Regions from separate parts of the Streptomyces sp. NPDC048496 genome, predicted to be linked through region 2. Evidence: riboswitches for the same ligand, from Rfam matches in the RefSeq annotation. Region 2 holds a riboswitch; each other region holds the start of a gene.

Region 1 (9,325 bases), on a different contig from region 2:
GGGCCGGGTTGGCGAGCGAGTTCGCCGCGCCGATGCAGATCAGCAGCGTGGCCAGCTTCGCCCCGTCGTACAGCGCGAAGAGCAGCTGCTCGGCGGTGACCCGGCCGCCGATCCTGACGCCCTGCGCCCAGTTCGGCAGCGGGACTTCGGGGAGGGTGAACACCAGGTGCGTACCGGGGATCGGCGAGCCGAGGAAGACGGAGAACAGCAGCCGCACGGCGACGACGAACAGCCCGATCTTGATGAACGCCCCGTACGAACGCGCCCACGGCGCGTCCGTACGGCGCGCCGCCACGACATATCCGGCCACGCCCACCAGCAGCCCGAGCAGCAGCGGATTGCTGGTCCGGGACGCGGCGGTGGCCAGCCCGAGCGCCCACAGCCACCAGGCCCCGGCGGGCAGGGCATTGCTGCGGGTCGCCGCGGGCGCCCGCAGTGCATGGCTGAGCCGGGCCGCGCCGGGGGAGGCGGTCATCCGCGCCGGCGGCGGGCCTGCAGGACGGCGGCGATGCCGAGCAGCAGGACGGCACCGAGCCCGACGAGCATCCCGGTGGACGGACCGCTGCGCCCGTTCCCGGGGTGGGTGGACGAGGGAGAGGCGGACGCCGGGTGCCCGCTGCCGGAGACCTGCTCGCCGCAGCCCGAGGCGGGGTAGCCGGAGATCGCGCAGAGCAGGGCGTCGCTGCTGTAGCGCAGCGGCTTGGCCACCGAGGCGAGCGCCTCGGCGGTACTTGCCCCGGGGGCGACCTGCGCGCAGGCGGTGCGCAGCGCGGGCGGCGTCTCCCCGGCCGGGGCGTCCGCCGGCGTGCCGGGGTCGATGACGAGCGCGACGCGCTTGGTGCTGTCCTTGGCGGGGGTGTCCGCGCAGACCGTCGCGAAGTCGGGGGTGCGGCGCGGTTTCGCCGAGTCCTGGGAGTCCTCGCTCACGGAGAACCGGAAGCCCTGTACCGCCCCGTCGTCGGGCTGGACGAGCGAGGGGCCCTGGGTGGCGTAGGCCCAGCCGGACCCCTTGCCTTCCCAGAACGACCAGTAGCGGTAGCCGGCCGCATGGGCGGTGCCCGCGCCGAGCACGGTCAGAGCGGCGCCGAGCACCAGCAGCAGTGCGACGGCCACCCGTCCGGCGAACGCATTCCCCGCACGATTCCCCGCTCGGTTCACGGCTGCTCGGTCTTCCGGCGGCTGCTGATGAGGAAGCCGATGCCCGCACCGGCGGCGAGACCGATACCGACCAGCCACCACACCCCGAGACCGGCGTCGTCGCTGGTGCCGTCCTCGGCCGAGAAGTCGTTTGGGGTCGCACTGGGCGTGATGACGGCGGCGGGCGCGGGACCGCTCGCGTTCAGCGCCCGGACCAGGTCCACGCCGCCGAAGTCGCGGGCGTCGGCGCCGGTCGCGTGCGCGGCCAGGACCAGCTGGGCGTAGGCGGCGGGGCCGCTCTCCTCGGCCCAGCTCCTGGAGTTCTTCTGCAGCCAGCCGACCGCACCGGCCGCCTTGTTCTTGTGGCCCGCGGAGGCCAGGGCGACGACCGCGTCCGCGGTGTTGCCGAAGTCGGGCTGCGGGGTGGTGTCGTCGGCGCCCGGCATCGGCGGCAGGTTCAGGTGGTTGCCGTTCTTCGCGAGGGCGCCCGCGAGGTAGAACGCGCCGTTCTGGGCGGCCTGCTCCGGCTTGACGACGTCGCCCTTCCGGCAGGCCGGCGGCTTGCCCTCGACCGCGGCGTTGTCCCCGGCGGCCAGCCCCTTGCCCATCGAGCCGAGCACGGCGGCCGCTGTGGCGTCCGCGTTCGCGGCGAGCTTCCCGGCCTTGTCGGGCTGGTACGCGAACGCGCCGCCGTCCGGGCCGCCGCACGGGATCGCGAGCGCGAGCAGCGCGTCGTACGGGGTTTTGCCGCCCGGATTCGTCATGTCGCCGATCCGCTGGCCCTGCCAGGCCAGCGCGCCGATCACGATCGAGGTGGAGTTGGCGTCGCTGGGGGAGCCCGCGTTGTAGCCCCAGCCGCCGTCCTCGTTCTGGACGGACTTCAGCCAGCGGACGCCGTTGTTGACGATGTCGCGGTGCCCGCCGACATCCGCCAGCGCCTGCACCGCGGCGGCGGTCGCGTTGGTGTCCAGCATGGTCTTGGCGTCGCACGGCTTGGAGACATCGGCGCGGTACGAGGCGTAGGCGCCGCTCGCGCACTGCTGGGCGATCAGCCAGTCCACCGACTTCGCCGCGGGCACGACCCCCTCGACGCGCTGGGCGAGGAAGGCCAGCGACTGCCGCCAGACCCCGTCGTACGTCGGGTCCTTGGTGCCGTACAGCCCGGAGGGCAGCGCAACGGACGGGGTGGGGGAGGCGGACGGCGCCGCGACCGCGGCCGGGGCAGCGGCCGCACAGAGCACGGTGGCGGTGGCGGCGAGCGCTGCTGCGCTGCGGCGTACGGTCATGGCGGGCTGAGCCTCTCCTGGTGGGGAACCGGGCACAGGCACACTCAGGCACCAGGCTCCGGCCCCGTATTCCTCGACGGTGCCGGCCACCGGGGTTCCGGTGACGCGAGCCGGTCACGACCGCGGACAGGGCATCCCGACTCACCGCTGTGTCAGCGGCTCACGGTTGCGTGGTCAGTGCCGGATTTGCACCGGCTTCCCCCTGAACGGGCATGATGACGACTCGCACACTCTACCGGGAGGTAGCCCGCTCGCCCCGGGCGGAGGGCTGCCTCACACAGCGATGTACGTCACCGGCCCGCTGCCTGGCACAGCCTCCGCGCGCCCCAGCTTCACCAGTCGGCGCACATGAGCCTCCGCCTCGGAGACGGCAATGTTCCGCGAGCCGTGCGGGATCTGTTCCCAGGGCCGGTTCCACTCCATCCGCTCGGCCAGTTGCCACGGCGTCAACGGGGTGGTGAGCAGGGCGAGCAGCCCGGTCAGCCGCTCCTCGTGATGGTCGAGGAGTTCCCTCACGCGCCCTGCCGCGTCCGTGAACGCGTACTGGTGGGCGGGCAGCACCTCGGCGACCCCGAGCCGGCCGATGCGCTCCAGCGAGTCCAGGTAGTCGCCCAGGGGGTCGGTGACCGTCGCGTCGTCCGGGTCCTCGTACAGCCCGATGTGGGGGCTGATCCCGGGCAGCAGATGGTCGCCGGAGAAGAGACGGCCGCGGCCGGGCAGATCGGCCGGATGGTCCTCCTCCAGGTGCAGGCAGACATGGCCGGGGGTGTGGCCCGGCGTCCAGATCGCCCGGAGCCGCCGGCCCGTGAGGTCGAGCAGCTCGCCGGGGACGATCTCGCGGTCCGGGAGGGCGGCGCGCAGTCCGGGGAGCGTGCGCATCCGGCCGCCCGTGCGGGCGGCGCGCAGTGGGGCGAGGTGCTCCTCCGGTGCGCCGGCCGCGGCGAGCTTCGCCGCGAGGTAGGTGAGCCAGGTGCCCGGTTCGGACTCACGGGTGCGGCGGACGATCGCGGTGTCCGCGGCGTGCATCGCGATCCACGCCCCCGAGGCCTCGCGGACCTGTCCGGAGAGTCCGTGGTGGTCGGGATGGTGGTGGGTGATGACCACGCCGTGGATGCCGGCGATGTCCACACCGACGGCGGCGACTCCGGCGACCAGGGTGTCCCAGGCGTCGGGGTCGTCCCAGCCGGTGTCGACGAGGACCGGCCCGCGGTCGGTGTCGAGGACATGCACCAGGGTGTGGCCGAGCGGGTTGTCCGGGATCGGGACCTTGATGGACCACACGCCGCCGCCGTGCTCGGTCACCTGTGTCATGGGGCTTCCCCTCTCCCGACCCGGCCCGCGGCCGCGCTGCGCCACGCCCACTGTAACGAGAACTCGTTCCACTAGTAGCCCAGGACGACTATCTGCTTCGGATCAACGGGTCCGCGAAGGACGGCAGTTCCCCCGGTCGCTGCGGATCGAAGGTAAAGATGTGCCGCGAGCCCCGCCGCGGAGCGTTCGCCAGGGCGGGGCGCCGACGCCTCTCGGATCACGCCGGTCTCGTGGGGGATGTCCGATGCGTGGACTCCTGGAACTGGAACTGGTATCAGTTCTGACACAGAGTCAGGTATGAAGTCAGGTGCGGAGTCGGTACGTGCCGGGTCGCGGGAGGCAGCAGCCATGACCGAGCTTGTGGAACACGGAAAACTGTTCATCGGCGGGGAGTTGGTCGATCCGCTCGGCCAGGACGTCATCGAGGTGATATCGCCCCACACCGAGCAGGTCATCGGCAGGGTGCCGCACGCCTGCGAAGCCGATGTGGACCGGGCCGTCACCGCTGCCCGCCGGGCCTTCGACGAAGGGCCCTGGCCGCGCGCGTCGCTGGACGAGCGGATCGAGGTGATCACGCGGATCAAGGACGCGTTCGCCGTGCGGTACGAGGAGATCGCCCGCGTCATCAGCTCCGAGAACGGAACTCCGTACAGCTCCAGCGTGATGGTGCAGGCGCTCGCCGCGATGATGGTGTGGGACGCGGCGATCACCGTCGCCCGCACCTTCCCGTACGAGGAGCGCCGCGACGGCGTCCTCGGACCGCTGCTGGTGCGCCGGGAGCCGGTCGGGGTGGTCGCGGCCGTCGTGCCGTGGAACGTCCCGCAGTTCACCGCCGCCGCCAAGCTCGCCCCCGCGCTGCTGGCAGGCTGCTCCGCCGTACTCAAGGTCTCGCCCGAATCGCCCCTGGACGCCTACATCCTGGCCGAGATCGCCGCCGGGGCCGGGCTCCCCGAAGGGGTACTGTCGATCCTTCCGGCGGACCGCGAGGTGAGCGAGTACCTGGTCGGCCATCCGGGCGTCGACAAGGTTTCGTTCACCGGCTCGGTCGCGGCGGGCCGCCGGGTCATGGAGGTCGCCTCCCGGAACCTCACCCGTGTCACCCTGGAGCTCGGCGGCAAGTCCGCCGCTGTCATCCTTCCCGACGCCGATCTGGACACGGCCGTCGCCGGCATCGTCCCGTTCGCCTGGATGATCAACGGCCAGGCGTGCGTCGCCCAGACCCGCATCCTCGTCCCGCGCTCCCGCTACGACGAGACCGCCGAGGCGTTCGCCGCCGCAGCGGGTGCGCTGAAGGTCGGTGACCCGCTCGACCCCGCCACCGAACTCGGCCCCCTGGTCGCGCAGCGCCAGCAGCAGCGCTCCCTCGACTACATCCGGATCGGTCAGGAGGAGGGCGCCAAGGTCCTGACGGGCGGCGGCCGCCCGGTCTCCCAGGAGCGCGGCTGGTACGTCGAGCCGACCCTCTTCGGATCCGTCGACAATTCCATGCGCATCGCCCGCGAGGAGATCTTCGGACCGGTCATCTGCCTGCTGCCGTACGGCGACGAGGCGGAGGCGGTGAAGATCGCCAACGACTCCGAGTACGGGCTCAGCGGCAGCGTCTGGACCGCCGACACCGAGCGCGGCATCGACATCGCCCGCCGGGTGAGGACGGGCACGTACAGCGTCAACACCTTCAGTCTCGACATGCTCGGTCCGTTCGGCGGCTACAAGAACTCCGGCCTGGGGCGGGAGTTCGGACCCGAGGGCTATGGCGAGTACTTCGAGCACAAGATGATCCATCTGCCCGCCGGGTACCGGCCCGCGCAGCCCGGCCCGCAGGAGGCGTGATGGGGGACCGCTGGCATGTGGAGGTCGACCGGAGCGTCTGCATCGGCTCCGGGATGTGCGTGAACCACGCTCCGGACGGATTCCGGCTGGACTCCGCCCGGCAGTCCCACCCGGGCGCTCCGGAGACCGACGCCAATGAGCGGGTGCTCGCGGCGGCGGAAGGATGTCCCGTCGAAGCGATCACGCTGACGCTGGCCGATTCGGGCGAGGTGGTCTTCCCGCCGGAGGACTAGGGCCTCTCGGGCCCTGGGTCCCATGATGATCTGACGCACAGTCAAGCAGGTGCAGAACAGGGAGGCCCCCGGTCCGCACACGGCGCCGACGCGACCCGTCCATGCGGAGCGAGATCGAGCAGCACACCTGCGGCTTGCCCGCCGACCTCCTGCCCTTCCGTCCGGCGCCGAAGCCCTCACCCCGGCCCGCCTCGCCATCGCGGCAGGCTTCTACCTGGTCTTCGCGATCGGCCTCGTCCTGATCCTGGCCCGACCCCTGCCACTGGTGCGTACGATGCCCGCACCCGCTCCGATCTCCGGGTGCGGGCATCGCGCACAGCAGCACCCCCGGTTCTGTGCTCGACCGGCCCGCGCGGCCGTTCCGTCCGCATCTTCCCTGTGCCTGGCACACGCATCGAGGAGCGTCACCCCCGTGACGGCAAAACACAGCAGCACCCCACCCACCGAGCCCGCGCCCCGAACCCGTGGGCGACGCAGGCGCAGGCCCCAAAGGCGGCTGGGCCCTTGGACAGCGGGGGCGGTGGCCGTGCTGATCCTCGGAACGGCCACCGCGGGAGGCTGGTTCTACAGCCGGCTCAACGGCAACATCCACGGCGCCGACGTCAAGAAGGACCTCGGCGACAACCGCCCCCCGGCGGCGAAGGGCGGCCAGAACATCCTGGTCATCGGCTCCGACAGCCGCAAAGGACTGGGCGACGCCTACGGCAAGGGGCTGACGACGATGCAGTCGGACACCCTGATGCTCGTACACACCAGCAAGAGCGGGGAGTGGGCGACCGCCGTGTCCTTCCCCCGCGACTCCTGGGTGCAGATCCCGGCCTGCGACCGGGGGGACGGCACCCTCTCGACACCGCACCATTTCAAGATCAACGAAGCGTTCGCGATCGGCGGTTCCACCGGCAACACCGCCAAGGCCGCCGCCTGCGCGATCAAGACCATTGAGGCGAACACCCGCGTACGGATCGATCACTTCATGATCGTCGACTTCCGTGGCTTCACCGGCATGGTCAACGCCCTCGGCGGCGTCGAGGTCTGCCCGAAGGAGCCGATACACGACGAGAAGGCTCACCTCGACCTCCCGGCCGGCTGCCAGACCGTGAAGAACGAACAGGCACTCGGCTACGTCCGCGCCCGCTACAGCATCGGTGACGGCTCCGATATCGGACGCATAGGCCGCCAGCAGGAGTTCATGGAAGCCCTCGCCGCAAAGGCCAAAACCAAGCTCTACAACCCCAAGGCCCTCTACGGCTTCCTCGACTCCGCCACCCAGTCCCTGACCACCGACCCCGACATGGCCGGCCTCAAACCCCTTTACAGCCTCGCCTCCACCGTCAAAGACATGCCCACCGAACGGATCTCCTTCCTCACCGTCCCGAACTACCCCCGCGAACGCGACGTCCCCACCGACAAAGCCAACGTCGCCTGGAACCTCCCCGCTGCCCAGCAGCTGTTCACCGACCTCACCCACGACCGTGAAATGACCAAAGCCCGGCTCAGGAAACTCGCCGACCAACTCCCCCCGCTCGCCGGCACCATCCAGGTCACCGTCCTCAACGGCACCGGCGCCCCCGGCAAAGCCCGAGAAACAGCCGACCGGCTCCGCGCCGCCGGGTTCCAGATCACCGCCACCGGCAACGCCCCCTCCCCGGCAGACAAGACCACCCTCACCTACCCGCCACGGCTCAAGCCCCAGGCCCAGGCACTGGCCGCCCACCTGCCCGGCCTGAAGCCGACCGAGAGCAGCACCGCAACCGCTCTCACCCTGACCATCGGCCCGGACGAAGAGATCACCTGACCGTCGGCGCACCGCCTCCACCCCGCACCCGGCACAAGCCGCCCAGGACAGCGCAGGCACCGGCGAGACCGGTTCGCCCCGAGGACCCCGCTGTGTGCGACGCCGCTCTTGCGTCGAGAGCGGCGGCGGGAAGCCCGGGTTGACATCGAGTGCGCTCGAACACACAGACTCCCGGTCAGCGAGGCCCGCATCCGAGACGGCTGTTGGGAGGGGACGGACATGCGGTACCGCACGATCGGCACGGACCCGAAGAGCCGCCGCGACGTCAGCGTGCTCAGCCTCGGCGCCATGCTGATGGGCACAGCCACCGACGAGGCGACGTCCTCTGCCATTCTCGACCGGTACGCCGAGGCCGGCGGCACCTTCATCGACACGTCGAACAACTACGCGTTCTGGGTCGACGGGACCCAGGGCGGGGAGAGCGAGCAGCTGCTCGGCCGCTGGCGCCGCAGCCGGGGTGTCGGCGACGAGATCGTCATCGCCACCAAGCTCGGTGCCCGGCCGAATGCCCCCGCCGCCGGCTTCTCCCGCGACATCGAGGGGCTCTCGCCGAAGGTGATCCGGGAGTCCGCGGAGCGGAGCCGGGAACACCTCGGCGTCGAGAAGCTGGACCTGCTGTACGCGCATGTTCAGGACCGGAGCGTGCCGATGCGCGAGACCGTCGAGGCCTTCGGTGAGCTGGTGACCGAAGGGACCGTCGGCCTGCTGGGCGTGAGCAACCACTGGGCGTGGCAGGTGGAGCGGGCCCGGACCCTTGCCGCGGCCGTCGGACTGCCGGGATACGAAGTCCTCCAGTACCACCACAGCTATCTGCGGCAGCGCACGGACCTGCCCGGCCTGCGGTCCCCGGACGGCCAGGAGGGCGTCGTCGCCGGGGACCTGCTGAGCTATCTGCGGGCCGAACCCGCCCTCGTGCCCGTCGCCTACTCGCCGCTGCTGGCCGGCGCCTACGTCCGGGCCCGACGACAGGCACGGACGGCCTCCGCCCCTCGCCCGGCACCATGTACGCCGGCACCATGCCGACACGCGACGGTGTGTGCACCGACCCCGTGTGACGTGGGCTTCCGCCTCCTTACGGTGACGACCATGGAGACTCCCCAGCGCCCGGAGCCCGGGCCCGCCCCGCTCACCGTCCCCCCGCCCGCAGACCGGCCCCTCGCCGGGCGCACCGCCCTGGTGACCGGTGCGGCGAGCGGCATCGGACAGGCCTGCGCGCAGGTTCTTGCCGCCGCGGGCGCCCATGTGTACGTCGTGGACAAGGCAGCCGACGCGGCGGAAGAACTGGCGGAGCGGATCGGCGGAACGGCCTGGGTCGTCGATCTGTCCGTGCCCGAGGCGGTGGACTCCCTGCCGGACGACGCGGACCTGGTGGTCAACAACGCGGGGCTGCAGCATGTGGCCCCCGTGCACGAATTCCCGCCGGACCGCTTCGCCCTGATCCACCGCGTCATGGTGGAAGCACCGTTCCGCATCTTGCGCCGCACCCTGCCCGGCATGTACGAACGCGGCTGGGGGCGCGTCGTCAACATCTCGTCCGTCCACGGGCTGCGCGCCAGCCCGTACAAGTCGGCGTACGTATCGGCCAAGCACGCACTGGAGGGACTCAGCAAGGTGGTCGCCCTGGAAGCAGCACCGCACGGAGTGACCAGCAACTGCGTCAACCCCGGCTACGTACGCACGCCCCTGGTCGAGAACCAGATCGCGGCACAGGCCCGCACCCACGGCATCACGGA
Region 2 (9,325 bases):
CGGCCGCGGTCATCAGTCCGGCACCGGGACCGGTGAGCGCTTCGGCGGCGGCGATCTCGGCGAGGTGCCGGTCGGGGTCGAGGCGCGGATAGCCGCCGGGCACCTGGGCGTTGAGGATCCACTCGCGCATCCCGATGCCGCCGCCGAGTACGGCACTGCTGCACACCCGCCAGCCGGGTCCGAGCCGCCAGACGAGGTGGTGCAGGGCGAGACCGTCCTCCTGCCGGGTCAGCAGCTCGCCCCGTTGTCCGGGTGGGCGGACGCGTACGGAACGGATGGTGCACCCCCGATGGCACGGCAGGACGACGGTCGGAAACGGTCTGTCGATCATATGCGGCAGGGGCGGCACCGCTCCGTGCGGATGAGACTCAGCGGGATGCGGCCGATGAGCACCGCCACGAGCGCGCCGACCACGGACGTGTTGAAAGAGTTGACGCGCCGCCGACCTCCTGGCCGGCCGAGTGACGTCGAAGCAGTCGACGTCCGGGCAAAACGGGCGCGTTCGCTCATGCTTGCAGAGGCGGCGGCGTGCCCGTGGCACGGAGACCGGTGCGGCCGGCGCGCCATTCGGCCGGACCACCCGGGGTGCCCGTCCGCAATCCCACGTACGCCTCCTCACCGTCACGACCTCACTCGAATGGCCCAACGCCGGGCTGTTCCCCCACCCCCGGCATCGCACGTCGCCGCCCCGGATGCGAGGGGCCATCGTTCCGGGCCGGGAAGTTGCATCGCCCATCCGGGTGAGGCGCGATGGAAGCCGGACGTGCCTGCCTTGGTGGAGCTGCCCACATGACGCGCGCCCGGGCGAGGAGGAACCGGTCATGGCAGCCGCTGACGGTTTCACGGATGCCAAGGAACTCGACGGCCTGACGGTGTACGACCCCAGAGGCGAGAAGGTCGGCACCGTGGGGCGGGTGTATCTCGACGACGCCACCGGCAGACCGGACTGGATCACGGTGAAGACCGGCCTGTTCGGCATGAAGGAGAATTTCGTGCCCCTGGACGGCGCTCGCCGAGTGGGCTCCGATCTGCACATTCCCCATCCGAAGGACCGAGTGAAAGGCGCCCCGAGGGTGGACGCGGATGCGCATCTCTCCGTCTCCGAGGAGGAGGAGCTCTACCGTCACTACGGCCTCACCGGGTGAGTTCCACGGCAGGTCCCGGCGAGCGGGCAGGCACGGCTCCCGGGAGCGGACAGGCCAGGGGCGGGCCCGCACCGTGCCGGGTTCCGCCTCCTGCTTTCGTATGTACGGCTACTCCGCCCGTCCGGGCAGAAACCGCACCGAGGGCCGCCCGTCCGGGCCGTCCTGGGTGACCACCGAGCGTACCCGGTACACATCCGCGATGAGTTCCTCGGTGATCACCTCCGCCGGGGTACCCGCAGCCACCACCCGCCCCTCCTTCATGACGACGATCCGGTCGCAGAACATCGCGGCCAGATTGAGGTCGTGCAGGGCGATGACGCCGGTGACGGGCAGCGAGGTGACCAGGGACAACAGCTCCAGCTGGTGCTGGATGTCGAGATGGTTCGTCGGCTCGTCCAGCAGCAGTTCGCGCGGCTGCTGCGCCAGTGCGCGGGCGATCTGGACACGCTGGCGCTCGCCCCCGGAGAGCGTGTGCCAGGACTGGTCGCTGCGTTCGGCGAGGCCGGTGCGTTCCAGTGCCTCGCGTATCGCGTCTTCGTCCGCGCGGCTGGACGCCGACCAGGCACGGCGGTGCGGAATGCGGCCGAGCCCGACGACGTCCCGGACTCGCAGCTCGACCTGGGTGTCGGCATGCTGGTCGACCACGGCGACCCGCTGCGCGACGGTGCGCCGGCTGATCGCGGCGAGCAGTTCGCCGTCGAGCGTCACCACGCCCGCCGCCGGCGCGAGGACCCCCGCGAGTACCCGCAGCAGAGTGGACTTGCCTGACCCGTTGGGGCCGAGGAGTCCGACGGTCGCGCCGGGCGGCGGGACGAGGGAGACCCCGTCGAGGACGAGACGGCCGCCCGCCTCCCGGGACACCCGCTGGGCGCGCAGACCTGCGGCGGTGCCGATGGATGTCATGTGGTCCTCCGGGTGCGGTACAGGACCAGAACGAACGCGGGTACGCCGATGAGAGCGGTGACGACGCCCACCGGAACCTCCTGCGGATCGAGGACGGTCCGGGCGAGCGTGTCGACCCAGACCAGGAACACCGCCCCGGCCAGCGCGGTGACCGGTAGCAGCCGCCGGTGCCCGGAGCCGGTGAGCGCCCGGGCGGCATGGGGCAGCACCAGCCCGACGAAGCCGATGGCACCCGCCGAGCTGACGAGCGCGGCGGTCAGCAGCGCGGTCGTGCAGAGCAGCACGATCCGGGTGCGGCCGACATCGACTCCCAGGGCGGCGGCCGCGTCCTGACCGAAGGCGAAGGCGTCGAGCGTACGGGCGTGGCCCAGAGAGATCAGCAGGGTCACGACGAGCACGGTGAAGCAGACCCACACATCGGTCCAGCCGACCCCGCTGAGCGAGCCGAGCAACCAGAACAGCACGCCTCGGGTCTGCTCGGCGTCGGCCGAGGTCATCACCACGAAGGAGGTCAGCGCGGAGAACAGCTGCATGGCCGCGACGCCGGAGAGGACGACCCGGTCCGTCGTACCGCCGAGGGTATGACTGAGCAGCAGTACCAGGGCGAACGAGCAGAGCGCCCCGATGAACGCCCCGGTCGAGATCGACACCGCTCCCCCGCCCACCCCGAGTACGACGACCACGACCGCGCCCGTCGACGCCCCGGAGGAGACGCCGAGGACGAACGGGTCGGCGAGCGGGTTGCGGAGCAGGGACTGCATGACCGTGCCGCACACCGCGAGTCCGGCGCCGCACACGGCGGCGAGCAGAGTACGGGGCATGCGCAGGTTCCAGATGATGCCGTCCCGGATCGGGGTGAGCCGCGAGTCGCCCACCCCGAGATGGGCGGCCACCGCGGACCAGACGTCGGCGACGGAGATCCGGGCGGGGCCGATGGTGATGGCGACGGCGACGGACAGCGCGAGCAGGGCGACGCCCGCGGCCCACAGCACACCGTCGCGCAGCCCCCGTGCGCCACCGGCCCTGCGCTGCGTATCGGTTCCGGGTGCCTGCTCCGTACGTACCGCTGCGGCCCGTTCGGTGTCCGTCACCCGGCGAGCCCGAACGTCCGCAGGCCGGCGGCGACTTGTTCCAGACCCTCGACCGTCCGGATGGACGGGTTCATGGCCTGGCCGCTGAGCAGCACGTACCGCTTGTGCTCGACGGCGTCCATGTTCTTCGTCGCGGGATTGGACTCCAGGAACTCGATCTTCTTCGCGGCGCTCTCGGCGGTCTGTGCCCTGCGCGTCAGATCGCCGATGACCAGGACATCGGGGTTGCGGTCGGCGACGGTCTCCCAGCTGATCTGCGGCCATTCCTCATGGGTGTCGTCGAAGACGTTCTTCGCTCCGAGCTCCCTGGTGATGACGCCGGGTGCGCCGCAGCAGCCCGCCAGGTACGGGGCCTTGGAGTCGGAGAACCAGTAGAGGAGAGTGGCGTCGGAGGCGTCGATGCCGTCGGTGGCCTTCCTCACCCGCTCCCGCAGCCGGGCGACGAGCTCGTCGCCGCGCTGCTGGACGCCGAACACCTTGGCCAGGTCGCGCACTTCGCCGTAGACGCTGTCCATGGTCAGTGCTTCGGTACGCGCTCCGTCGCCGCCGCCGCTGTTGTCCTTGCCGGTGCAGTCGGCGGGCGACACGTAGGTGGGGACACCGAGCTCCTCGAACTGTTCGCGGGGGGCGACGCCGCCCTTGGCGAGGGTCGATTCGAACGAGGCGCTGACGAAGTCGGGTTCCTGGTCGAGGACCTTCTCCGACGACGGCCGGTTCTCCGAGAGGCGTGGCACCTTCGCGTTGGCCTTCTCCAGCCCCTTCATCACCGGGTCGGTCCAGGTGGCCGTGGCCGCCAGCCGGTCGGCGAGGCCGAGGGAGAGCAGGATCTCCGTCGATCCCTGGTCGACGGAGACGGCGTGGTGCGGTGCGGCTTCGACGGTGACGGTGCGGCCGCAGTTCCTGAGCGTCACCGGATAGCCTTCGCCACCGGCTGACTTGGGTGTGGAGTCGTCGGTCCCTCCGCCGCACGCGGTCAGCAGGAGGAGTGCCGCCGAGAGCAGGGCGGCGGCGCGGGCAGGGCTGGCTATGGACGGCACGGAGTCCCTCTGCGTCTCAGGGCCCATGCGCGGAGCCCGCTGTACGGAGTGCTGCCGCCCGGTACCGGGCGGCAGATGCCAGCAGGTCTTCGGACTCGGGTTCCTTCGGACGGGACGCCTTCCCAGGACACCCGTGGATGTCCCAGTGGCCGTGGCCCCGCCCGTCCCCCTCACCGCTGCGCGTCAGCTCCGGATTCGCACCGGATTCCCTGACCCCTACGTGGAGTTTGACTGGCTTCGGCAAGCTATCACGCTGCGCCGCGCGGCCCGTCGGCGGTGCGGTGGGGCCAAAGGCACCCCGGCCGTACCGCCCCGGCATGCTCCGCCCCCTGCCTACGGACGCTGGAGGGCGACCACGGCGTTGTGGCCGCCGAACCCGAAGGAGTGGCTCACGGCGCGCCGGACGGGCCGGTGGAGGGGCTGTCCGGTGACGCAGTCGATGTCGAACTCGGGCGCCGAGGCGTCCAGGTTGGCGATCGGCGGTACGATCCCGCGCTGCAGCGTGAGGATCGTCAGCCCCGCCTCGATGGCTCCGGCAGCCCCCATGCAGTGGCCCAGTACCCCCTTGGGGGCGGTGACGGGTGGCCGGTGCGGGTAGGCCCGGCCGATGAGAGCGGCTTCGGTGGCGTCGCCCAGCGGTGTCGACGTGCCATGCGCGTTGACGTGTTCGACGTCCTCGGCCGCCCAGCCCGCGTCGCGCAGCGCGGCCTCGACCGCGGCCCGGGCGACGGCGCCGGACGGGTGCGGAGTGGTGGGATGGTGGGCGTCGGTGGTGGCGCCTGTCCCGGCGAGCAGCGCCCGCGGGACCGCTGCCCGGGCCCGTGCGTCGTCCGCCCGTTCCAGCACCATGACGGCGGCGCCCTCGCCCATGACCAGACCGGCGCGGTCGGCCGCGAACGGCCGGCAGAGGCGGGCCGGGTCGCCGTCCCTCGTGGCGGCGGCACCGGACCGGGCGAATCCGGTCATGGCGACCGGGAAGACAATCGACTCGGTGGCTCCGGCGATCGCGAGGTCGCACTGGCCGGTGACCAGCAGGTCCCGGGCGACGGAGAGCGCGGTGACCCCGGACGAACAGGCGGTGCACGGCGCCAGGCTGGGACCGGTCGCCCCCATCCGGATGGCGATCTCCGCCGCGGGCATGTTCGGAATGGTGAGGAGGATCCCCGTCGGCGAGGTGGCCCCCGGTCCTCGCCGGTCGAGGACGACGGCCTGTTCGGTCAGGCCCGCGGAGCCTCCGCTGCTGGTGCCGACGACCACGGCGACCCGGCTGCCGTCCCAGTCGGCCGGGTCCAGTCCGGCGTCCGCGACCGCTTCCCGCGCGGCAAGGACGGCGAACTTGACGTACCTCCCCATCCGGAAGGCCGCACGGCCGCCGACCGCTTCGTCCAGATCGATGCCCGAGACCGTGCACGCGAAGTCGATCGCGCAGCCTTCGAGTTCGGGGACGGTGCGGGCCGGTGAGATCCCGGCGCACACCCCGTCCCAGGTGGTGTCGGTGTCGTTGCCGACCGGGGTGATCATCCCCAGGCCGGTGACGGCGACGGCAGGCCTGTTCATCGGGCGCTGCTCATCGCGGGGTCGCCGCTCACCGCGGCACCGATGAACGTCGTGATGTCGGCGAGGGTGGCGTCCTTGTAGAGCTTGTCGGAGTCGGCCTCGACCCCCAGCGTCTCCTTGATGATGACGGCGAACTCGGCGACGGCGAGGGAGTCCATCTCCAGGCTGTCCATCGTGGAACCCGGAAGGATCTCTGCGGCGGGCACCTTGAAAGTGTTCGTGAGAACGTCGGTGATCTGGGGGTGAATCGCGCTCATGATCTTCCTCTTCGTTAGGTCGTGCAGGTCGCGCAGTTCATGCAGGTTCTGCCGATGCCCGGGCCGGCGGAACGCACGGTCCCGACGCCGAAGTAACTGACTCCCGATCTGCCGGTTACGCCTTGCGGCGAACCGATTCGCCAACGATCACCCGCGGCTTCGTACAGCACCGGGAGAGGACGGATGCGGTGCCCCAGTACGCCAGCAGAACGGCCCGGACTCCGAGGGCCCCGACCGCATCACGTACCCGGCACAGCTGCCCGGCGGTGCGCTCGTCCGAAGTCTTCACCGCTCTCCCTGCGCCCCGGTGGTGGTGTGCCAGGACGCCTCCGGATCGTCGTACGCATCGACGTAGTCGGCGCCCGCGATGGGCCAGTCCGCGAAGACCTCGTCCGGCAGCGCGAAGGACTCGATCAGGGTGGGCAGATACCCGGCGACGGCGGCGATGAGCTGCTCGACGGCGTCCGGCAGGGCGTTGACCTGATCAGTGGTCAGATGACCGGCGGCAAGCAGATCGCCGCTGTTGCGGGCCACCCACCGGAGAGCGAACAGCCGCTCCAGTTCGGCCAGCCTCTCGCGGCCAGGACCTTCGGGCAGTTCTGCGACCGCCTCCGCGTACGCCTCGGCCGCCTGTCGGCGGGCGTGCGCCTCGACGCCCCGCAGGGCGGGCCCGGACGCCGCGTTCCACCGCGCCAGCGGATCACCGTGCGCTGCGCTGCTCATCCGCTCCCTGGCGCGGGCGAACCAGATGACCTCCACCTGCGCATGCAGCCACCCCAGGAACCGGGGGTCGGTGAGCTCTCCGGTCGCCCGGTCCGAGGTGCCGCCGTCCGCGGCCGGTGAAGCGGCGAAGACCATTTCCGCGGCGGCCTTGGCGTGGATGGCCAGGTTGTCGCCCTCGGCGGTGATCACCGCCTCCACGCCGGTGATCAGATCGGTCATGCCGTTGTTCTCCAACAGCGCCTGTGCTCCGCACCGTTCGCGGCACTCGACGACAACTGCGCGGGCCTGCCAGGTGATCCACCCCTTCGCGACGGCGACCAGCCGCTCCGCCTCGGCCCGTCCCGTCTCCGTGCCGGTCCCGAGCTGTTCCTCCCAGCGGTCGAGGGCCCTGCGGTGCAGCAGGCTCATCGCGAACACCGTGGCCATGGCCTCGGCGAGCGGGCCGTGATGGCTGCGATGGGCGATCACCCGCACCCGTTCCGTGGTGCGCGGCCCGGAGATCTGCCGATGGCCCCCGTAGCGCACGGCGACGGCGAGCGTCGCGCGCGCGGAGCCGACCGCGCAGGCGCTCATGGAGATCTTGCCGACCGTGACGCGTGCGATCGAGGTGAGGAAGCGACGCCTGCGGTTGGGCAGAACGCTGCTGAACTCCCCGTCGTCGCCGATCCGTCCGTGCTCACCACCGAGCAGTGCGTCACGCCCCACGAAGACGCGGTCGAAGGAGGTCAGACAGTGGTCGACGGGGCTGCCCAGGCGCGCCGGCAGCCTGCGGACGCGTACCCCCGGGAGAGCGTGGGTGTCGTCGGTGAGCGGCACCAGAAAGAGAAAGACGCCGTGGTCGGCGCCGTCGGCGAGCAGGCGCGCCGCGACCAGTCCGGTCTTGGGGCCGCCGGCCGGACTGGTGTTGGGCATGAACTTCTGCGCCCCGGCGTGCGGGGTGTGCAGCACGAACCCGTCACGTGCGCGGTCGTACGTCGCCGTGGTCTCCATGGCCACCGCGTCATTGCCGTGCGCCACCTCCGTACAGAGGAAGGTGCCGATGCGCCGCAACCGGAGGAAGTCCGACAGGTCACGCCGGCTGTCGCCGGCGTGGTCGAGGAGACTGCCGAGGAAGAGGTTGTAGTGGATGCCCGCAACGGTGGTGAGCGCGGGATCGACCGGGCCGAGCCACTCGTGCAGGGCGGCGAGGGCGCGTGGGTCGGCGGCGGGCCCTGCTGCGCTGTCGAGCGCGCTGTTGAGGATCCTCAGCCGTTCGTACGTCAGGGCGAGACGCTCGTCGGGACTGCGGCCGGCCGGGCGGCGGAATGGTTCCGTAGAGATCAGCCGACGCCAAGAGCCGTGCTCCTGAGGGAAGTTGACGCCGAAGAGGACGCCTCTCAACAGATCGGCGGTGCCGTGGACGGTGGTGCTCTCGATCGTTGCGGTCATGAACAGGAGAACGATGAAGGAACGGCGAGGACACACCTCGCGGTTCCCACCGGTACCTGCGGGCGGTCCGAACGGTCAGACGCGCTGGAAGGCGAGAGCGACGTTGTGTCCGCCGAAGCCGAAGGAGTGGCTGACGGCGCGCTCGACGGACTGCCGGCGCGGCTCCTTGGTCACGCAGTCGAGCGCGAACCCGTCCGGCAACGCATCCAGGTTGGCGATCGGCGGCACGACGCCCTGCTCCAGGGTCAGTACGGTCGCCACCGCCTCGATCGCCCCGGAGGCGCCGAGGGTGTGTCCGACCACGCCCTTCGGTGCGGTGACCGAGGGCCGGTGCGGGAAGAGCCGGGAGATGAGCGCGGTCTCCATCGCGTCGTTCAACGGAGTGGACGTGCCGTGCGCGTTGATGTGGTCGACCTCGCGGGGCGCCCAGCCCGCCTCGTGCAGCGCCGCCTCCACCGCCCGCTGCGCACCGCGCCCGTCGGGTGTCGGGGCAGTGGGGTGGTGGGCATCTGTGCTGGAACCCACGCCGGTCAGCAGCGCACGCGGATGTCCGCCGCGCGCGCACGCGTCAGCGGTCCGCTCCAGCACGAGCACGGCGGCACCCTCCCCGATGACGAATCCGTCCCGGTCCGTGGCGAACGGTCGCGACGCGCCCGCCGGATCGCCGGTACGGGTGGAGAGCGCCCCCATCTTCGCGAAGGCCGCCACCACGAGCGGGGTCAGCGCGGACTCCGAACCTCCCGCCACGACCACATCGCATCGGCCCCTCGTCAGCAGGTCACGGGCGACGGCGATCGCGGTCGCCCCGGACGCGCAGGCGGTGGCGGGCGCCAGGCTGGGCCCCTGGGCGCGCAGCGCAATGGCGAGCTCCCCGGCCGCCGCGTTCGGGATCATCATCGGCACCAGCAGCGGAGAGACGGCCTCAGGTCCTGCGTCGTCGAGCTTGCGAAGGTTGTCGACGAGGACGGAGACACCGCCCACACCGACGCCGAGCACCACGCCGACCCGGCTCCCGTCCCAGTCGGCCGGGGAGAGTCCGGCGTCCGCGACGGCCTGCCGGGCGGCGATCAGGGCCAGCTTCACAAACCGTGCCATCCGCCACGCCGAGCGCCCGCCCACCGCCGCGTCCAGGTCGAGTCCGTCGACCGGGCAGGCGAAGTCGACCGACAGGCCAGCCAGCGCGT
Region 3 (9,325 bases), on a different contig from region 2:
CGATCTGCCGCAACGCACGGTCCCCGAGCACCACGTGGGGAAGGAGCGCCCGCGCGGCGGCGATCCGCTCCCGCAACTCCCCTTCCTCCTCGGCCCACCGGGCGGCGAACCCGGCCGGATCGTCGTCGTACGCGAGCCGCCGCCGTACGACCTCGACCCGCTGATCGGTGTCGCGTGACGCGGCGACCTCGACGGTCAGCCCGAACCGGTCGAGCAACTGCGGCCGCAGCTCGCCCTCTTCGGGGTTCATCGTTCCGACGAGCAGGAACCGCGCGGCATGCCGTACGGAGACGCCTTCGCGTTCCACGTACGAGGCACCCATGGCAGCCGCGTCCAGCAGCAGATCCACCAGGTGGTCATGGAGCAGGTTGACCTCGTCGACGTACAGGATTCCGCGATGCGCGTCGGCGAGGAGCCCCGGCTCGAACGCCTTGACCCCGTCGGTGAGCGCCCGCTCGATGTCGAGCGCCCCGACGAGCCGGTCCTCGGAGGCGCCCACCGGCAGCTCCACGGTCCGCGCAGCCCGCGACACGCCGCCTCCGGCCTCGTGGGGCCCATCGGGACACGCCGGATCGGGCGACACCGGGTCACACGAGAACCGGCATCCGGAGACGACATCGACCTCGGGCATGAGCGCGGCGAGCGCCCGCACGGCGGTGGACTTGGCGGTCCCCTTCTCCCCACGCACGAGCACACCACCGACAGCGGGCGATACGGCGTTCAGCAACAATCCGAGCCGCAGATCGTCCTGCCCGACGATGGCGGTAAAGGGATACGGGGTACTCACAAAGCCTCCTTGACGACGTCATCCATCCAAGAACCGGTGACCGGTTCCGGCCCGCCACTCAGTCCGTCCGGCCCGCTGCCCTGCGCTTGTGGGCGACTGCTCGGCCCGTCCGGCACCCGAGGACCGGGGTCCGGGGCCGAGACCCGGTCACGGGAAGGTGCGGGCCGGGGAACAGAGCCCGCCGAAGGCGTCCCCCTCACGCCAACCCCCCAGTCACCCCGGCCCCACGGGCCGCCGGCACCTCCGGCGCCCCAGGGCCCACAAAGGGGAGTCCCTCCGGCACCCCCGTCTCGATCAACCGCATCAACGCCCCCGTATCCGCGTGCTCCTCGATCAGATCCCCCAGCCGATCCAGCTGCTCCTCCCGCAACGCCCCGAAACTCGTGTCGGGCGCGGCCACGAACCGCCGTCCCGCCGCCCGCGCGACCTCCCCCAGGAACCGCCGCCGGAACGCATCGCTCTCCAGCGACCCGTGCCAGTGCGTCCCCCACACCGCGCCGACCCGGCACCCGTCCAGGAACGGCTCGCCGCCCCGCACATCGGCGACCCCGTGGTGGATCTCGTATCCCTCCACCGGCTCCCCGAGCGCTGTACCGACCGGCCGGGCGAGGGTCTTCTCGCGGTCGAACCGGATCCGCACCGGCAGCAGTCCGAGCCCGTCGACCCGCCCCGCCCGCGACTCCACCTCGTCCTCGATCTGCTCCGCGAGCACCTGGAACCCGCCACAGATGCCGAGCACCGGACGCCCCTGCGCCGCCCGGCGCAGCAGCGCGTCGGCCAGCCCCCGTTCCCGCAGCCAGGCCAGCGCCTTTACCGTCCCGCGCGTGCCCGGCACGATCACCAGATCCGCGTCGGCCAGCTCCTCCGCCCGGTCCACGAACCGCACCACGACACCCGGTTCGGCGGCCAGCGCGTCCACATCGGTGAAGTTCGACATCAGCGGTACGGCGCACACCGCGACCCGCAGCACGTCCTCGCCGTGCGGCGGTGCGACGACCGACTCGCGTACCGCGCCGCGGAGCGAGACCCGCAGCCCGTCCTCCTCGTCGATGCCCAGGCCGTGGGCGAACGGCAGCACTCCGTACGTCCGCCGCCCGGTCAGCCCGTGCAGCATGTCGAGCCCCGGCTCCAGGAGCGACACGTCGCCGCGGAACTTGTTGACCAGATAGCCGGCGATCAGCGCCTGGTCCTCGGCGCCGAGGAGTGCCGTCGTGCCGAAGAACGAGGCGAAGACGCCACCGCGGTCGATGTCGCCGACGACGACGACGGGAAACCCCGCGGCCCGCGCGATCCCCATGTTCACGATGTCGGTGCGCCGCAGATTGATCTCGGCCGGGCTGCCCGCCCCCTCGCAGATCACGGCGTCATAGGTGCCCCGAAGCTGCTCCAGACAGTCCACGACCGTACCGAGCAGGGATTCCTGTCGCCCCCCGTGGTAGCCGCGCGCGCTCATCTCGCCCACCGGCCTGCCCATCAGGACGACCTGACTGGACCGGTCGCTGCCGGGCTTGAGCAGCACCGGGTTCATCAGCGCGGTCGGTTCCACCCGCGCGGCCTGCGCCTGCATCGCCTGCGCGCGTCCGATCTCCGCGCCCTCGCGGGTGACGAACGAGTTCAGTGACATGTTCTGCGCCTTGAACGGCGCGACCTTCACGCCCTGGCGCACCAGCCACCGGCAGATGCCTGCCGTGACGACGCTCTTGCCCGCGTCCGACGTGGTTCCGGCGACCAGCAGTCCGCCGCTCATGTCCCGCTCCGTCCCGCGGCCGGACGCCACCCCGGGGGCGACCACCGTCCCGCGATCAGCCGGCCCGCCGCGCACACGCCGAGAGCCAGCACCCCCACCCGGCGCGACAGCCGCACCGCGCGCTCGATGTCCCCGGTCTCCACCGCACGGCCGGTCGCGCCGTTCAGTACCGGCCGGTGCTCGACACGCCCGCCGTACGCGAGGGTCCCGCCGAGCCGTACGCCGAGCGCCCCCGCGAACGAGGCCTCCACCGGACCCGCGTTGGGGCTCGGATGCCTGCCCGCGTCCGCCCGCCAGGCCCGCAGCGCTCGACGTGGCTGCCCCCCGGCAACCACGGCGAGCGCGGCGGTGAGCCGGGCGCCGGGCCAGCCCGCGACGTCGTCCAGGCGGGCCGAGGCCCAGCCGTAGCGCAGATGGCGGGGCGACTTGTGCCCGACCATCGCGTCGAGGGTGTTGACGGCGCGGTAGGCGACGAGTCCGGGCACGCCACCCAGCGCGCCCCACACGAGGGCACCCACCACCGCGTCCGAGGTGTTCTCGGCCACGGACTCCACCACGGCGCGCGCGATCTGCGGCCCGTCGAGGGAGTGCGGGTCGCGCCCGCACAGATGGGGGAGGCGCTCCCGGGCCAGCTCGATGTCACCGGCGGTGAGCGCGCCGCCGATGGCGCGCGCCTCGCGACCCAGCGAGGTGCCGCCGACGACGGACCAGGTGGCGGCCGCGGTCAGGGCGACGGAGACGGCGGGATGACGGCGTACGGCATGGGCGGCCAGCGTGGCTCCACCCGCAGCGCCTCCGGCGCAGACCAGGGTGTGCAGGGTGCCCCACCCGCGGTGGTCGCGCCACAGACGCCGTTCGACGCCCGCCGCGGCCCGCCCGAAGGCGGCGACCGGATGCCCCCGGCGGGGATCGCCGAGCAGCAGATCGCCGATCAGGCCGGCGGCGGCGCCGTACGCGAAGATGCGGTCGGCTCGCACGGCTCAGCCGGCCGCGCTGCCTCGAAGGACCCTGGTACAGCCGGCTCCTGGTGAGAGCGGCACAGAAACGGCGGACGCACGGCAGCCGGGCATGGCGATATGTCCTCACTCAGGGTCCGCGCCCTGGTTCGACGTGACCGGCGGCGAGAGTCTCCTGGCTCCCGGATCCGCAGTTCCCCCGGCCTTCCAGCCCGCATGCGCGGGCCGTGACTTCCGGTGTGGGGGACTGCTCCCCGGTGACAGTGGCGGGACCGCGCCGGATTCGCACCGGCTTCCTCTGCTGTCGCCGTAAATGGCTCCGGCAGTCCACCACGCTCCGCGAACGCCCGTCAACCTGGCGTTGACCTGCGGCGGTGCAGTGTGCGCAGACGCACATCGGGCCGGACACACGCGAGGTGTGTCCGGCCCGATGAGGGAGTGCGGGAAGGGGCTCAGGCGACGATCAGATAGATCCCGTACGCGACCGAGGCCGCGCAGAGCCCGAAGCAGAGGTACGCGCCCGCGCGGGCGAGCACCAGGGAGCCTCCGGTGGAGCCGCCCTGCGCGGCCGGCTCCGGCTGCTTGGAGAGGCCGACGATGCCCAGGGTGAAGAGGCCCACCAGTGCGACGGTGACGACGAGCGAGACGCCGAAAACGGAGCCGAGGGCTGCCCAGTCGATGTTCATGGTGATCTGTCCTTACACCGTGGCGGGCCGCGCCGGATCGGCGGCGACGGTTCCGGGCTGGGCCGGGATGGTGGTCTTGAGGTCCGTGGTCGTGTCCACTGCCGGGGCGACCGCGGCCGCCCCGGCGGGCGGCGGCGGGGTGACGGCCGCGATGGCGGTGGTGATGACACCCGCCGGTTCGGCGACCTCGCCGGTGGGCGCGACATCGTCGTGCCCGACCGGCTTGCGCCGGGACAGCAGCCAGATCGCTCCGGAGCCCGCGACGAGCAGGACGGCGACGACGGCGACACCCCAGGTGCCCTGCTTGGTGAGGAACTCCGCGCCCGCGCCGACCAGACCCGCGGCCGGCAGGGTCAGACCCCAGGCGACGAACATCCGGGTCGCGGTGGACCAGCGGACCACACCGCCCCGGCGGCCCAGACCCGCACCCATCACGGCGCCGGAGCAGGACTGGGTGGTGGAGAGGGAGAAGCCGAGGTGCGAGGAGGCCAGGATGACCGTGGCCGCGCTGGTCTGGGCGGCGAAGCCCTGCGGCGGCTTGAGCTCGGTGAGGCCGCTGCCCATGGTGCGGATGATGCGCCAGCCGCCCAGGTAGGTGCCGAGCGCGATGGCCAGACCGGCGGAGACGATGACCCAGACCGGCGGGTTCGAGCCAGGGGACAGGACGCCACCGGTGACCAGGGCCAGGGTGATGATGCCCATGGTCTTCTGCGCGTCGTTGGTGCCGTGGGCGAGCGAGACCAGTCCGGCCGAGGCGATCTGGCCGGCCCGGTAGCCCTTGGCGGTGGCCTTCTCCTGGGCGTCGTTACGGATCCCGCCGCCGATCCGGTACGTCAGCCTGGTCGCCAGCAGTGCGGCGAGACCGGCGACGACCGGGGCGGCGACCGCGGGAAGCAGCACCTTGGTGACGACGGTTCCGCCGTCGACCGAGGACCAGCCCGCCGACATCACCGCGGCGCCGATCAGGCCGCCGAAAAGTGCGTGGGACGAACTGGACGGCAGGCCGACCAGCCAGGTCAGCAGATTCCACAGAATGGCGCCGACGAGGGCCGCGAAGATGACTTCTGTCCGCAGCCCGTCCTCATTGATGATCCCGCCGGAGATCGTTTTGGCGACCTCCACCGACAGGAACGCGCCGACGAGGTTGAGAGCGGCGGACATGGCCACCGCTGTCTTGGGTTTGAGAGCACCGGTCGAGATGGTGGTCGCCATCGCGTTCGCGGTGTCATGGAAACCGTTCGTGAAATCGAACACTAGAGCTGTCACGATCACAATCGCGAGTAGCAGCGTGATGTGTTCCATTTACCCAGGCAATCGTTCGACGTCATTGGCACGTGGAACGTAGGCAACCTGGGTGAACGGAAGATGAACTGGGCGGGGCCCTGTGGTGACTCCAAGCGGAGTTGAGCCATTCTTTTTGTCGGGTCACCGACAGCCGATGCGGGGCGCAGTGCCTGTCGTGGCCGGATTTCGCCCCTCCCGCCCCGCTTCACGCCCCGTGGTCCGACGCCGGGAAACCTCCGAAAAGAGATGTGGGTCACCCGAGGTCTCCTGCCGCGGCGGCCCCGCTGACAGGATTCCCCCATGAGCGATCACCGCGAGGACGCACACAACGGGCACAACGGGCACGGCGGGCGCGATGCGAACGACGCACGCGACGCGATCGAGCAGGCCTGGAACGGTGTCGTCGCCACCGCCCGCAGGACCGCGACGGAGGGCCTGGTCGTCGGCACCTCGGGCAATGTGTCGGCGCGGGTCGGCGACCTCGTCCTGGTCACCCCGAGCGGTGTGCCGTACGACCGGCTCGGCCCCGGCGACACCGTGGCCGTCGACCTCCACGGCAACCAGGTGCTCGGCGCCCTCGCCCCGACCAGCGAACTCCCGCTCCACCTGGCGGTCTACCGCAACACCGACGCCGCCGCCGTCGTGCACACCCACGCCGTGCACGCCACGGCCGTCTCCACCCTCGTCCCCGAGGTCCCGCTGGTGCACTACGCCGCCGCCATGCTCGGCGGCCCCGTCCGTACCGCGGCCTACGCGCGCTACGGAACGCAGGAGCTGGCCGAGCACATGCTGGCCGCCCTGCGCGACCGCACGGGCTGTCTGCTCCGCAACCACGGAACCGTCACCTACGGATCCACCCTCGACCAGGCCTACGACCGCACCGCCCAGCTGGAATGGATGTGCAGGCTCTGGCTCACCGCGAGCTCCGTACCCGGCCACACCCCGTCCCTGCTCTCCCTCGCTCAGCTGCGCGACGTGCAGGACGCCCTGAAGGGGTACGGACAACCCGGCTGACCGGGAGCCCCGGCGAGCCACCGGACGGCCCCCGTCCACTGGCAGGGCGCGGCACACCCCCCGACACTGAAGCAGTGCGCCCGGCAACAGCGGCGGCAGCAGCCGTCACCACCGTCCTCGGCGTCGGCGCGGCAGCGGTCGTGGCCGGCCGGTACGCCAGCCACGCCGCCCTGAGAGCGCCGTCCGGACGTCCGCTCCCCGCAGACCGGAAACTCACCGTGCACGCCACGGCGGCCGGGCAGGTCACACTGACCCGCTCCTTCGCCGCGCTCCGGCCGGGTATGTACGGACTGGTGGGCGACGGTGTCCAGGCCGTCGTCGGCCCGGTGATCGAGCACGCACCGCACGCCCCCGACGCCGTCGTACGCAGACTGGAACGCGTCAATGACGGCAGCCTGGAACCCGGCGCCCAGGTCCGGATCACCCCCGCGCTGTACAGCGGCGACCCCGGTACGGCCCTCGGCCTCGACCACGAGGACGTCGAGATCCCCGGTGAGCTCGGCATCCTGCCCGCCTGGTTCGTGCCCGGCCCCCGGGACACCTGGGTCATCACCGTGCACGGCCTCGGCACCACCCGCGAACACCCCATGAACATCATGGAGTTCCTGCACGGCCTGCGGCTGCCGGTCCTCGGCCTGGCCTACCGCGGCGACCCCGGAGCCCCGCGCTCCCCGGACGGACTCGCCCACCTCGGCGAGTCCGAATGGCGCGACCTGGACGCGGCCGTCCGCTTCGCCGTGCGGTACGGCGCCGAGAAGGTCGTCCTGCACGGCTGGTCCACCGGCGCCTCCATGGCCCTGCACGCGGCCGTCAACTCCGCGCTCCGCACGCGGATCTGCGGCCTCGTCCTGGACTCCCCGGTGCTCGACTGGGCCACCACCCTGCGTGCCCTGGCCACCGCCCGCGGCGTCCCGTCCCCGCTGCTGCCGCTCGCCCTGCGCGCCGCCCAGGGCCAGACCGGTCTGCGCGGCTCCCGGCTCCTCGACGCCTCCCTCCCGCAGGCCCTGCACGTCCCGACGCTGATCTTCCACGGCCCCGCCGACACCCTGGCCCCCTGGCAGCCGAGCCGGAAGCTCGCCGAGCGCCGTCCCGACCTGGTCGCCCTGCATCCCGTACCGCAGGCTCCGCATGCGGCGATGTGGAATGCCGATCCGGCCCGCTACGAAGAGGCCCTGCGACGCTTCCTCACGCCCCTGATGTGAGCTGATGCGAGGGATCGGCCGGTTGGAACCGTCCGGGCCGGCAGCCCCCTGCTGCCGCGAATCCGGGTTCCGTTTGGGCTTTCGGGCCGTCAGAGGCAAGACTGCTCCCCGTGACGTCCCGTACCCCGCGCGACTCCAGGCTGCGACTTGTCCGCCCGCGACCCCTTGCCACCGCCCGCAAGGCCGTGACCACCCGGCGCACCAGGCCGGCCCCCCGCCCGCCCGAGGGCACCCCGCCCCGTGCGGAACTGGCCCGCCAGGCCAGGGCCGCGCTCGCCGACGCCGTACGGATCGCCCGCTGGGCCGCCGACGGCGCGAGCCCCGGCACGGCCCCGCTCGCCGCCCACGCTCTCGAACGGGCTGCGACCGCACTGGAATTGTCCCCGGCGCAGGTCCGCTCCGGCTGGGACCGGGCCCGCCTGGCCGGCCTCGTCGAACTCCACGGCGAGACCGCACGCCCCGGCTGGCGGCTGCGCGCCTGGGACCGCGACGACTCCGCCGTGCTCCGTGGCTGGGTGGCGCTCTTCGACGCCTGGTCGCTCGTCCACCCGGCGCCCGAGGACATCGAGTCCACCGCGGTCGCCGAAGCCGTCGAGGCCGTACCCCAGGTGCTCTCTCTCCTGCAGCTCTCGGCGGGCCCGGTCACCGTGCCCGCCCTCCTCGATCTCCTCGGCCAGCGCGTCGCCGAACTCCACGAGGAGCGCTGCGAGGTGCCGTACGGACCGCAGGCGCCGGCCGAACCGGCGGCACCCGCTCTCACCGCGCACCCCGCCGCCCTGGTCGCGCTGCTCCTCGACTGGGCACTGGAGGGGCTGGCCGCCGTCGGCGCACTCACGCTCGGCGCCGGTCATGCCACCCTCACCCCGCTCGGCAACTGGGCGGTCTGGGTCAAACTGGAACAGATCTGCGTCGCCGCCCAGAGCCCGGCAGGGAACATCGAGCAGTCCGCCGCCGACATGCTGCTCGGCTGTGCCCGGCTCACCCCCGGACCGGCCCGCGCCGAATACCGGGCCTGGCTGGCCGCCCGTCCCGTCGGCAGCGCCGTCGCCGAACTGCTCGCCGTCGCCCGCGGTGAGGACGCGCTGCTGCGCGGACTCGCCTTCGAGGCGCTCCGGGTCGTCGGGGCCCCCGCCGAGCCGGTGGTGCGCTCCGTCGTCACCGACCCGTCGCTGCGCCCCTACGCGCTGCTCTGGCTGGCCGAGTACGACGGAGCCGACCCCGAGGACGCCCAGGAGCTCCTCAGCCGCGAGGAAGCCACCTGGCTCTGGGTCGACACCGCGGCGGCCGTCGCCGACCACGGCGAGACGGCACTGCTGGTCCGTCATCTCGACTCCGCCGTCCAGGGCACGGTCCCGGCGCTGCTGGACGAGGTCCGGGCCGTCGGCCACCCGCGCACCGTCCAGGTGCTCGTGGCGCTGGCCGCCGCCCATCCGGACCCCGCGCTGGCCAAGGCCGTCCGCCGGGCCGCCTTCCAGGTGCACACCGGCGGCGCGTAGGAATCAGGGTGGAGCGCCCGGGGACGCGGACGCGGTCAGTCCGCGGACCCCGGGGCGTACGTCCCGAAGCTCCACACATTGCCCTCCGCGTCACGCGCCATGTAGTCGCGCGACCCGTAGTCCTGATCCGTGGGCGGCATCAGGATCTCCACC

The links. A riboswitch is a leader RNA that binds a small molecule or an ion and turns the genes downstream of it on or off. The one in region 2 is predicted to bind cobalamin.
Region 1: linked by a shared signal. The riboswitch ahead of ACGFSA_RS13150 (prenyltransferase/squalene oxidase repeat-containing protein) and the one ahead of ACGFSA_RS21390 (ABC transporter substrate-binding protein) in region 2 are both predicted to bind cobalamin.
Region 3: linked by a shared signal. The riboswitch ahead of ACGFSA_RS12695 (cobalamin biosynthesis protein) and the one ahead of ACGFSA_RS21390 (ABC transporter substrate-binding protein) in region 2 are both predicted to bind cobalamin.

The regions. Positions count from the first base shown of each region.
Region 1 is NZ_JBICXB010000010.1:25,700-35,024, forward strand. Features, by position in the region: gene ACGFSA_RS13140 (energy-coupling factor transporter transmembrane component T) at 1-475, opposite strand, end outside; gene ACGFSA_RS13145 (SCO2322 family protein) at 472-1,113, opposite strand; gene ACGFSA_RS13150 (prenyltransferase/squalene oxidase repeat-containing protein) at 1,155-2,423, opposite strand; cobalamin riboswitch at 2,531-2,665, opposite strand; gene ACGFSA_RS13155 (MBL fold metallo-hydrolase) at 2,697-3,734, opposite strand; gene ACGFSA_RS13160 (aldehyde dehydrogenase) at 4,083-5,564, shown strand; gene ACGFSA_RS13165 (ferredoxin) at 5,564-5,797, shown strand; gene ACGFSA_RS13170 (LCP family protein) at 6,318-7,592, shown strand; partial or broken gene ACGFSA_RS13175 (aldo/keto reductase) at 7,812-8,606, shown strand; gene ACGFSA_RS13180 (3-hydroxybutyrate dehydrogenase) at 8,679-9,325, shown strand, end outside.
Region 2 is NZ_JBICXB010000024.1:20,443-29,767, forward strand. Features, by position in the region: gene ACGFSA_RS21370 (adenosylcobinamide amidohydrolase) at 1-331, opposite strand, end outside; partial or broken gene ACGFSA_RS21375 (PRC-barrel domain-containing protein) at 822-1,139, shown strand; gene ACGFSA_RS21380 (ABC transporter ATP-binding protein) at 1,254-2,048, opposite strand; gene ACGFSA_RS21385 (FecCD family ABC transporter permease) at 2,045-3,139, opposite strand; gene ACGFSA_RS21390 (ABC transporter substrate-binding protein) at 3,136-4,176, opposite strand; cobalamin riboswitch at 4,239-4,427, opposite strand; gene ACGFSA_RS21395 (beta-ketoacyl-[acyl-carrier-protein] synthase family protein) at 4,510-5,733, opposite strand; gene ACGFSA_RS21400 (acyl carrier protein) at 5,730-5,990, opposite strand; partial or broken gene ACGFSA_RS21405 (acyl-CoA dehydrogenase) at 6,106-8,141, opposite strand; gene ACGFSA_RS21410 (beta-ketoacyl-[acyl-carrier-protein] synthase family protein) at 8,217-9,325, opposite strand, start outside.
Region 3 is NZ_JBICXB010000009.1:119,081-128,405, forward strand. Features, by position in the region: gene ACGFSA_RS12685 (putative cobaltochelatase) at 1-787, opposite strand, end outside; partial or broken gene ACGFSA_RS12690 (cobyric acid synthase) at 784-2,534, opposite strand; gene ACGFSA_RS12695 (cobalamin biosynthesis protein) at 2,531-3,511, opposite strand; cobalamin riboswitch at 3,659-3,790, opposite strand; gene ACGFSA_RS12700 (hypothetical protein) at 3,943-4,176, opposite strand; gene ACGFSA_RS12705 (anion permease) at 4,189-5,478, opposite strand; gene ACGFSA_RS12710 (class II aldolase/adducin family protein) at 5,761-6,474, shown strand; gene ACGFSA_RS12715 (alpha/beta hydrolase) at 6,549-7,676, shown strand; gene ACGFSA_RS12720 (hypothetical protein) at 7,862-9,172, shown strand; gene ACGFSA_RS12725 (VOC family protein) at 9,208-9,325, opposite strand, start outside.